Regions from separate parts of the Pseudoalteromonas sp. PAB 2.2 genome, predicted to be linked through region 1. Evidence: predicted binding sites of a transcription regulator. Region 1 holds the regulator's gene; the other holds the start of a gene.
The links. Region 1 encodes FliA, which starts transcription of late flagellar genes. Its sites were predicted from a motif close to CTAAAGNTNNNNNNNNNNNNGCCGATA; they were not measured.
Positions count from the first base shown of each region.

Region 1 (5,403 bases):
CTAACCAATGTTGTAAATAAAATAATGGAATCGCTTTTTTACGGACAATAATTGTCAGTTGCCCATCGACAACGTTGGTCTTTGTTAAATCAAGATGGAAAATTTCACTCACCCCAGCCAGTGGTAAAGCAAAAGTTTGCTCACCCACAATAACCATCAGAGTCGGCAAGATTGCCAGTGTTAAAGGTACTTTGATCTCAAGTATGGTTCCAACACCTAGCTCAGATTGAATGTTCACAGAGCCATTTAGTTGGGTGATTTTGGTTTTCACCACATCCATACCCACACCACGACCTGAAATATCTGAGATTTCCTCTTTGGTTGAAAAACCAGGTGCAAATATTAAATTATACGCTTCAGTGTCCGATAAACGACTCGCTTGGTCGTGATCGATAACCCCTTTGTTTATTGCTATTTTTTTCAGCTTCTCAGGATCCATACCTGCACCATCATCACGAATGGTTAGCAGAATATGATCGCCTTCTTGCGATGCTGAAAGCGTAACTGTCCCTGTACGAGGCTTACCGGCCGCTTCGCGCACCGCAGGCATCTCGATACCATGGTCAACAGAGTTACGCACTAAGTGAACAAGTGGATCAGCAAGGGCTTCAACTAAGTTTTTATCTAAGTCGGTTTCTTCACCGACTAATAGCAAGTTGATGTCTTTTTTCAAGCTACGTGCTAAATCACGAACAACACGCGGGAAACGACCAAATACTTTCTTAATTGGCTGCATGCGGGTTTTCATTACCGCACCTTGCAAGTCTGCCGTGACGACATCTAGGTTCGAAATAGCTTTCCCCATCGCCTCACTGTTGGTGTTATTTGCAAGGCTCACTAAGCGATTGCGCACCAACACCAACTCACCAACCATGTTCATAATTTGGTCTAACCGTTTAGTGTCGACACGCACGGTTGTTTCAGCTTGGGGAGGCGGCGCTTTTTTCGCCGCCGCAGCAGCCTGTTTCTCGGGCGCTTTTTCAGTTGGTGCAGGCTTACTCGTTGCAGGTTGTGGCGCAGATTTAGCAGGCTCAACCTTTGCAGCCACTGGGGCCGCAGGTTTTGTTGGCTCAACTTTGGTTGTTTCTGGCGTTTGCGGCTTATCTGTCTCTAATGATTGCGGCGCACTGCCTTTGCCATGTAATTCATCAAGTAATGCTTCAAACTCATCATCACTAATTTCATCATCAGAGCCTTCATTACTGACTGCAGGGGGGCTTTGCTCGACCGGAGCGCTTGGCTCAGCGGGAGCTTGGCTGGTAATTTTGTCGGCTTTTACTTCACCAAAACTGCCAACGCCGTGAAGCTCATCTAATAAGCTGTCAAACTCATCATCGGTAATATCATCGCTGTCACTGCTCATGGTGTCTGATGTGATTGATGCAGGCCCTTGGCCTTTACCGTGCAACTCATCGAGCAAGCTTTCGAATTCATCTTCAGTAATTTCATCTATGTTTTGTGGTTGAGCTTGGGTATCACCCAATCCCCCATCAAATAACATATCAAATGCAAACGGATCGTCGTCATCAATATTACTAGAGACATCAGCAGTAACTTCGGGTGTATCAACAACCGGTTCAGGCTCAACAGTGACTTCTTCTGCTACTTCGTCTGTTACGGTTGTGTCTTCACCAGCGAGCTCTTCTGCTGTTGGTGGTTGACTTAATTTATGTAGGACGTCTAAGAGGGCTTGATCTGCTGGCTCTGGTTGTTCACGATTTTGAATTGTCGCGAACATTTCATTGATTGTATCGAGGGCTTGTAAAATAACATCCATAAGTTCTGGTGTGACACTGCGCACGCCTTGGCGCAACAAATCAAACACATTTTCAGCACCATGACACGCATCAACAAGTTCAGTCATGCTTAAAAAGCCTGCGCCACCTTTTACGGTGTGAAAGCCTCTAAAAATAGCGTTTAGTAAGTCTTTATCATCTGGATTATTTTCAAGCTCGACCAATTGCTCTGACAAAAGCTCTAAAATTTCCCCTGCTTCAACAAGGAAATCCTGTAAAATATCTTCATCGACTTCAAAGCTCATGCAGCTACTCTCCTCTTAGAAGCCCAGACTTGATAATAGGTCATCAACTTCATCTTGTCCTGAAACAACATCATCGCGTGACTCTTTATCAATAATTGGCCCTTCTGGACCTGCCAGCGTATCGCTTTGTGCAGGTGCTTTGTCTATGGCCTGTTTTTCTTGTTTTATTTGACCATCGTCTTGACTGCCGAATACAGTTAAGAGATTGATTAAACTGTCTTCTACTTCGCGCACTAATTCGATAACACGGCGTATTACCTGCCCCGTCAAGTCTTGATAATCTTGCGCCATTAGCACGTTGGTCATCAAGCCTTGTAACTCATCTGTTTTGGTGTGCGAGTTATTCATGAACTTATCTAAGCTGTGGCATAACGTTTTAAATTCACCGAGTTCAATTTCTCGATTCATTAAACGATCCCACGTTGGTTTAATCGTGGCAATTTCATCAGCGAGCTGTTGTGCTATAGGCAAACTCGCTTCCACGGCATCCATCGTTTTATTGGCCGCGCTTTCAGTCATTTCCATGACATAATTCAAGCGCTGCTTTGCATCCGGGATTGCTTCTGTTGTTAAATCTGTGAGTCGAGTATCAAGATCGAAGTTTTTTAGTGCTTCATGAAGTTGTCGTGTCAATTTACCGACTTCAGCAAACAACTCTGATTGTTCTTTTGATGCTGTTTCAAGTATCAGCTTATCAGCCTTCTCTTGTTCACCATTTTCAAGATACTCAACAAGTTGACGAGCTTGCTCTAAACTTATTTGAGGCGCAGCAAGTGCTGACATAAGCCTCTCCCCTTAGATTAACCTAAACGTTCAAACACTTTTTCCAATTTGGTTTTCAGTGTCGCAGCAGTGAATGGTTTGACGATATAGCCATTAACACCCGCTTGAGCAGCAGCAACAATTTGTTCTTTTTTCGCTTCAGCTGTCACCATTAACACGGGGATATGTTTAAGGCTATCATCAGCACGAATTGCGCGTAATAGATCAATACCTTGCATTCCAGGCATATTCCAATCTGTTACAACAAAATCAAACTCTTGATTTTGCAACATCGGCAATGCTGTTGAACCATCATCAGCTTCCTGCACATTGGTAAAACCTAAATCCCTTAACAGGTTTTTAATGATACGTCTCATTGTAGAAAAATCATCAACAACAAGAATTTTCATGTTTTTATCCAAAACATCCTCCGGTGAGGTTTGAACCTTATTTACTTACTACTAATTAATCCAGTCATTGATTTTTGCTTTGAGCTTAATCATCGCCTGACCATGTATTTGACTCACACGCGATTCGCTAACATCGAGTATGTGCCCTATTTCTTTTAAGTTCATTTCATCGTTGTAATACAAAGACAAAACGAGTGCATCTCTTTCTGGTAAAGATTGGATAGCCGTCAATAGAGACTGGTTAAACCGTTCATTTTTAACATTATTAAACGGTTTGTCTAGTGCTAAATCATGCCCCATAGGTGTGATGACGTCTTCATCAACGCCTAAATCCTCTATACCCAGTACCTTACTGGAATTTACATCATGTAGAATATGATGGTACTCATCCAGTGTAATATCAAGTTTTTCAGCAACTTCTGTGTCTTTTGGCTCGCGGTTTAAAATACTCTCTAAATCCGAAATCGTTTCAGCGACAAGGCGTGCATTACGGTGAACTGAACGGGGAGCCCAATCACCTCGACGGATTTCATCGAGCATAGCACCTCGAATTCGAATACCCGCAAATGTTTCAAAACTGGCCCCTTTACTCGCATCAAAATTTTTCGACGCTTCTATAAGGCCAATCATACCTGACTGAATCAAATCATCGAGTTGCACACTGGCAGGTAAACGAGCAATTAGATGACACGCCACTTTTTTGACTAAAGAGGCATGTTTTTCAACAATCGCATTTAAATTCTGTGCTGATTGATATCCCATCGCTTTATTCACCGATGTTGTCATAGTTAACCGTTTACTAGTTTTTCAATAAAAAATTCTAAATGACCTGACGGTTGATTTGGAATTGGCCACTTAACTGCTTTCGTTGCTAATGTTTTAAATGCCACAGCGGCTGGTGAGTTTGGAAATAACTCCACAATCACTTTTTGGCGGCGGGTCGATTTGCGCATATTCTCGTCATACGGAATGGTTGCGACAAGTTCCATAGACACATCTAAGAATCGATCCGTTACTTTTGAGAGTTTAGCAAATAATTCTTGCCCTTCACGCATACTGCGCACCATATTGGCAACTATTTTAAATTTGTAAACGCCATGCTCACGACTTAACACTTTAATTAGGGCGTAAGCGTCGGTAATTGAGGTAGGTTCATCGCATACAACAACAACAACATCTTGCGCTGCACGCGAAAAGCTTAATACCATGTCTGAAATACCCGCAGCGGTATCGACAATTAAAATATCAAACTCAGTATTTAGCTCGCTAAATGCGCGGATAAGCCCCGCATGTTCTGACGGTGTTAACTCAACCATACTTTGCGAGCCCGAAGTCGCTGGCACAATTTTTATACCTGCTGGGCCTTCGACAAGAATTTCATCCAGTTCACACTCACCAGATAAAACATGAGATAAGTTTCTCTCGACACGTAAACCAAGCATTACGTCACAATTTGCCAACCCTAAATCGGCATCTAATACTAATACACGATTTCCCAGCTGACCTAATGCGATCGCGGTATTGAGTGACACATTCGTTTTACCCACACCACCTTTGCCGCCAGTGACAGCGATAACTTTAACGCCACTATTATTATTTTGATTCATTTTGCGCAGGCCGCTTGCTTGATCTAATACTGTGTTAATCATACATCCCTACTGTGTTCGACGCTACTGCTTGACGTCGTGAATGTTGTGCTTTTGCTCGTTTTAAATATAATTGCTCAGCTTTTTTTACTAGTTTTTCTGCATTCGCAACGCGAATATCTTCAGGAACACGCTGACCATTAGTAAGATACCCTATTGGCAAGCGATTTTGAATCGCAATACTAATAATCTCACCTAAACTAAGTGATTCATCTAACTTAGTGAAGATACAACCACTTAGTTGCACTTTTTTAAAGTGGCGAACGGTTTCTTGTAGCACGTTAATTTGCGCTGTTGCACTTAACACTAAATAACTGCGAATGTCGACACGCTGATTGCGCATTAATGTATTAAGTTGCTCAGTTAAGCGTAAGTCGCGTTGACTCATACCCGCAGTGTCTATTAATACTAGACGCTTATTGCGTAAATGGTATAACACTTCAGCTAATTCATTTGCGTCTTTAACTTGTTTCACACCACAGCCAATAATGCGGCCATAAGTGGCTAGCTGCTCATACGCTCCAATACGGTAAGTGTCTGTTGT
Region 1 is NZ_LYPI01000010.1:215,626-221,028, reverse strand. It holds gene BWD47_RS09440 (chemotaxis protein CheA) at 1-2,041, opposite strand, end outside; gene BWD47_RS09435 (protein phosphatase CheZ) at 2,057-2,824, opposite strand; gene cheY (chemotaxis response regulator CheY) at 2,842-3,225, opposite strand; gene BWD47_RS09425 (RNA polymerase sigma factor FliA) at 3,265-3,975, opposite strand; gene BWD47_RS09420 (MinD/ParA family protein) at 4,002-4,862, opposite strand; gene flhF (flagellar biosynthesis protein FlhF) at 4,855-5,403, opposite strand, start outside.

Region 2 (5,403 bases), on a different contig from region 1:
ATTTTTCACAAAATATCACACTGCAAAGAAACAAAATAACCAATTGTTTTTAAAGATTTAATTTTTTAAAATTATTAAAAACTGAATAATTGGTTAAAAAAATAGCAAAAAAACACTTGCGCAAAAACACTGTATAAACTACTGTATACAAATACTGTATAAACAACCAGTGAGTGAAAGTTATGTTACAGCCAATTACCTTAAGAACCGTTAAAAGCTATCAACAAGATAACGACAAAGCGTCGGTTAATTTAATTCAAATTGAAGACGAAATTTCAGCAACATTTGAGCTATTAAAGGTATTACATCACTATAACAGCCAAAGTGCGTGGACATTGTTAATTGCACCTGATCATGTGCCAAGTAAAGCATTACTCGATTCATGTTCAATCGACACCAGTAAACTGTTAGTGATCAGACAAAAGCACCTTGTGAATCTTGAATATGTGTTAAGTTCGGCGCTGCACAACGGTAACTTTGCCGCAGTGATCACCTGGACAGATATTGTCAGCAACAATCAACTAGATTCTATGACTCTTAATTTAGAACATGCATCTGCAAAGTTTTACTGCTTCACCAAAAGCAACCCATTAAACAATTTAGTACCGCAGCCACAATAGGCTTGCTAAAATAGCAATTTATTGTTTTAGGTAAGTTGTTATGACATCACTCACACACTCCCTTTGTCCTTGTGGCAGCAAACAAGATTTCTCGCTTTGCTGCCAACCTTTGCACGCAGGCGATAGCCAAGCGCAAACGCCGGAACAACTTATGCGTTCTCGCTTTAGTGCTTATGCCTTAAAAGATGCAAAATATGTCTTTACAACATACGCACAAAGCCAACAAACCGCTAACCCTGTTAGCGAAATCAAAGATTTTGCTAATAGCTGTCGTTTTACCAAGCTAAGCGTTTTAGATACTGAATATAACGAGCAAGAAGGTTTTGTAGAATTTAAAGCAAATTACTTTTACCAAAACTTGTATTGTGAGTTACACGAGAAATCGCGTTTTATTAAAGAAGATGGACTATGGCGTTACCTTGATGGTGAAATAACGCCCGTTGCTGATATTAAAATTGGCCGTAATGATGAATGCCCTTGCGGTAGCGGCAAAAAATATAAAAAGTGTCACGCAATTTAAATCACGGCTATTCACTTTTTATATAGCCAATCTAAACCTTGACTAGCCATTGTAGGGAAAGCCGTTGCGTGGTGGGCATGTGATATAAATCAACACACAATAATGTCATTGTATTTCAGACAATAAAAATGGGCCTCAAGGCCCATTCTTAAATTCTATGAATTATAACGACTATTCTTCGTCAAATTCTTGTAACTGGCGTTGTGCTGGACGCGCTAGAATCTCGACATAAAACGATGTAAGCCCTTTTGCTTCAATATCGCTAATGCATTTATTAATTTCCGCCACATGAACGACTTTCGCGTCGTCAGCTGACTCTCCAAATTTACAATCAAATGCCCAGTAATCGGCATCTTCTGGGAGAGTTTTATTACGCTCACGTTTTAAATACTTCTTCACTTCGTGCTTAGCTGCATCAACCATGCGAGGGTATTTAATTTTCTCATGGTTAAGCGTGAATGTTTTCTTCATTATAGTCCTAATAACTTGGTTCAATGATAATGGCATAAAGCCATTTGGGCGCATTATAACAAGCACATAAAAAATTAGCTGTACTTTTTACTGATTTGCACCAATTTACCTATCTTTGTAAGTGTAGCGTACAAGGCGAGTATGACAATTTCAATTAATTAAGCAGTTGCCAATTGCAAAGGCTGATGAATCGCGTCGTCCGTTAAGCTGTCATAAAACGCAGCTGCATCCATTTGCATACGCTCTGTGGGTGCGTTTTTATCGTAATAGCGTTTTCTGACTGCTGGCTCACAGTTATCGATGACTTCTAACGGCACATGATTTTTATCATCGCGGATAGCAAGCGGCTCAGGACTGAGACAATTACGTAGGCGAATATCTGACAAGCCACCTTGTAAAAGTCGCAGCCCATTATTCTGCCCGATTAACATATCATATTGTTCAGGCGCTAATGGTTGTTTTGGGCCTGCCCCTAACTCATTTCTGAGTACGTGTTCTGAACTCTGAGTATCGGTTAATTCTGTTTTCGGTAAATGAAACTGGCTAAAATCAAGCGCATCATGAGACAGCATCGCCAATAATAAGGCAAACTCACCTTGGCGGTGTTCATGAACACTTTTGTTAAGACGATTATCAAGTTGACTCTCGTTGAGCAACAAACCATCAATTTGCATAGACTTTGGCCGAATAGTTTCAAGATTAACCAGTTATCGGCATTAATCTATTTTTCTTTAGTTTTTTTCTTTACTTAAAGAGCCAGTTTGCTATTATCAGCGCCGTTGCATTGGAGGGGTTCCCGAGCGGCCAAAGGGATCAGACTGTAAATCTGACGGCTCAGCCTTCGCTGGTTCGAATCCAGCTCCCTCCACCACTTTTCTACGCTCAGTTAAGTGGGGCCAAATGCAATAAAAATTAGTGTGGAGGGGTTCCCGAGCGGCCAAAGGGATCAGACTGTAAATCTGACGGCTCAGCCTTCGCTGGTTCGAATCCAGCTCCCTCCACCACTTTCCTTCTCTGCTAATTCACTATTCTATTTTTCATATTATTGTTTACTTCTCTTTTCCTAAATCGTTAAACTAAAAATACAGCTATTTTCAATTGAATTATCCTTTTGTTATACCATTACGCTTAATTATGTGGTCTATTTTGAGGCAATAAAACCGCGTTGATAACAAGGCAAAAATGTAGTTATTTAGTTGTTCTCGGCAATTGCTCCTGCATTGCTCTACCTCCTGCATCCATGCAGTCGTAAATCAGACATTTTTAACGCAGGTAGCGACTGGTTTAATCACTCAAAATGATTAAGTATTTTTGCGGATTAGTATTAGAGCCAGCGTAAAAATGGACCATTCACTTTCAGCCAATTGCTTGCTTTTTTATGTTCGGGATAAAACTCACTCACCCGTTGCCAAAATGCCGCACTGTGATCCATATGCTTTAAATGCGCAAGTTCATGAACAACAACATAATCAATAACCCATAGGGGCGCACTGGCTAAGTGCAAATTAAAGGTTAACTCTCTTTGGCGATTACAACTGCCCCATCGACGCTTGTAATGTTGAATTTTAAGACGTGTTGGTAACGCTTCTCTCATTTGAATACAGTAGTTTTGTATACGCATCTCAAGGTAGGTTTCTAACTTGTCATGTAAAAACTCTTCCATCAATGCAAGATACTTTGCGTCTGTGAGTTTAACGCGCGGTGAAATAGCAAGGGTTAATTCATGAGTATCAGTGTCTTGATACCATTGGCTGCAATTTTCTTGCTTAAATACAAGGGGAATTACCTGATCAAATAGCTTGATTTGCGAATTTTTAATGGGAAATTGACACTGCTCAGCGTGTAATGATTGTTTAGTAACTTGCTCTGCAACCCAATGCTGCTTTGTTTTTAACCACGCTTCAATATCTTTACGCGGGACAAAGTGAGGTGCATACACAGTCAACTGCTGCTCGGCGACTTTAATCGCGACAGTTTTTCTACGTTTACTGCGTTTTAACGTGTACTCAAACAAAATAAGCCAATGTAATTAATAAAATCTTTGTATTATATTTTACCCCGTAAAATACCTGCTAATCTATAAAGATGACTCATAAATAAGTTTTTATTCTTATGCCTGATAAACCGTGTTGTAGCTACATTTCACCAACAGGTAACACGTGTCAAGAAACCGATATGGGTTCTGGGTATTGCTTTTGGCATGATAATAAATTTGATAAATCAGGCTTAGAGCTGACTCAAAAACTTGAACGATATGCAAAAAAGGGCGGGTTACTTCAGGGTCTGCAATTACAACGTGCAAATTTAGTGGGTCTAAATTTAATAAAGAAAGATGATGAAGAAGGTTATGATCTTTCTTACTGCAATTTTTATCGAGCCAATTTGTCGGGGGCACATCTTTTCAACAATAAAATTGCCAATGCATCCTTAATGAAAGCGAACCTTCATAGCGCCAGCTTACACTACTGCGATTTGCGAAATACCAACCTACTTGGGGTTAAACTCAGTGATAGCCGCATTGATAATATCGATTTAGGCGAACAATTACTACAAGAAGCCGAGGCGTTTAAAGCTCGTCGAAATAGGCAATACTCGACTGCGCGCGACTTATTTGAACAATCCGAAGAAATATACAGAAATTTACGTAAAGCGTCTGAACACCAAGGGCTTTTCGAGCTCGCGGGTAACTTTACCTATAAAGAATTAAGAATGCGCCACGCACAGTACCCGAAAGGATCAACGAAACAAATTACTTCCAGCTTTATTGACATGTTATGTGGTTATGGTGAAAAACCTGAAAATGTCATTCGCTTTAGTCTGTCTCTTATCGTTTGTTGCGCAATATGTTACTTTTTATTTGGTGTCAGCTATCAAGATTCATTGCTTAGATTTAGTTTTGATAATTCGTTCGATGATAACGTATCAGCACTTTTAAACAGCATTTACTTTAGCGTTGTTACTTTTACAACGCTAGGCTATGGCGATATTACCCCCATTGGATTATCAAGGCTCATAGCAGCGATTGAAGCATTTTGTGGCAGCTTTTCGCTAGCGCTGTTTGTGGTTGTGTTTGTAAAGCGTATGACACGTTAATGGATTATGTGAGAACCTTGATGCTTTTTAGCCTCGTACATTTTCCGATCAGCACGATTTATAAGCTCCTCAGCACCGACGGTGCTGTCTAAAGGCGCTGAAATAATGCCAAAACTCAAATGTAACGCGGGGTATTTTGCTTCAAAAGCAACGATCAGCTTATTACATATCGCAATGGTGTTTTCTACGTCGCAATCTGGCATGATCAGGCAAAATTCATCTCCCCCATAACGACAGGCAATGTCTATTTCTCTTGTATTCTTTTTAAGATATTTCCCGATGAATTTTAATACCTCGTCACCTTTCAAATGCCCTTGTGTGTCATTCACTGATTTAAAGTTGTCTAAATCAAAATATACAATAGTCAAAGGTAGCTTCTGACGGCGCGCTCTTGCTAATTCTCGCTGAAACAACTCTTGCATTTCTCGGCGATTATACAAATTTGTGAGGGGGTCTAGTTTGGCAAGTTTTTCAAGTTCATGTGTACGCTGCGCCACTTTCTCTTCAAGCCCTTTCGCATACACTTCTGTTCTTCGTTTCGCATTTTCTATTTCGCCAACAAGACTCGCAATGTACGTATCAAACACTAATGTTGTATCAAAATAAATAAGCTTATCAATAATGGTTAATGTTTGATTTAGCTCTGCATGGTCTTTTATGGTGTTTCTTAACACATCAAAAATGAGCTCTTTAAGGGTA
Region 2 is NZ_LYPI01000014.1:53,320-58,722, forward strand. It holds gene BWD47_RS13420 (SulA-like leucine-rich domain-containing protein) at 183-620, shown strand; gene BWD47_RS13425 (YchJ family protein) at 661-1,140, shown strand; gene BWD47_RS13430 (DUF6172 family protein) at 1,312-1,611, opposite strand; gene BWD47_RS13435 (VC2046/SO_2500 family protein) at 1,770-2,285, opposite strand; tRNA gene BWD47_RS13440 (tRNA-Tyr) at 2,398-2,482, shown strand; tRNA gene BWD47_RS13445 (tRNA-Tyr) at 2,531-2,615, shown strand; gene BWD47_RS13450 (M48 family metallopeptidase) at 2,936-3,625, opposite strand; gene BWD47_RS13455 (ion channel) at 3,724-4,704, shown strand; gene BWD47_RS13460 (GGDEF domain-containing protein) at 4,701-5,403, opposite strand, start outside.
Region 2: the regulator FliA is predicted to act here: its motif matches at 2,320-2,346, upstream of BWD47_RS13435 (VC2046/SO_2500 family protein).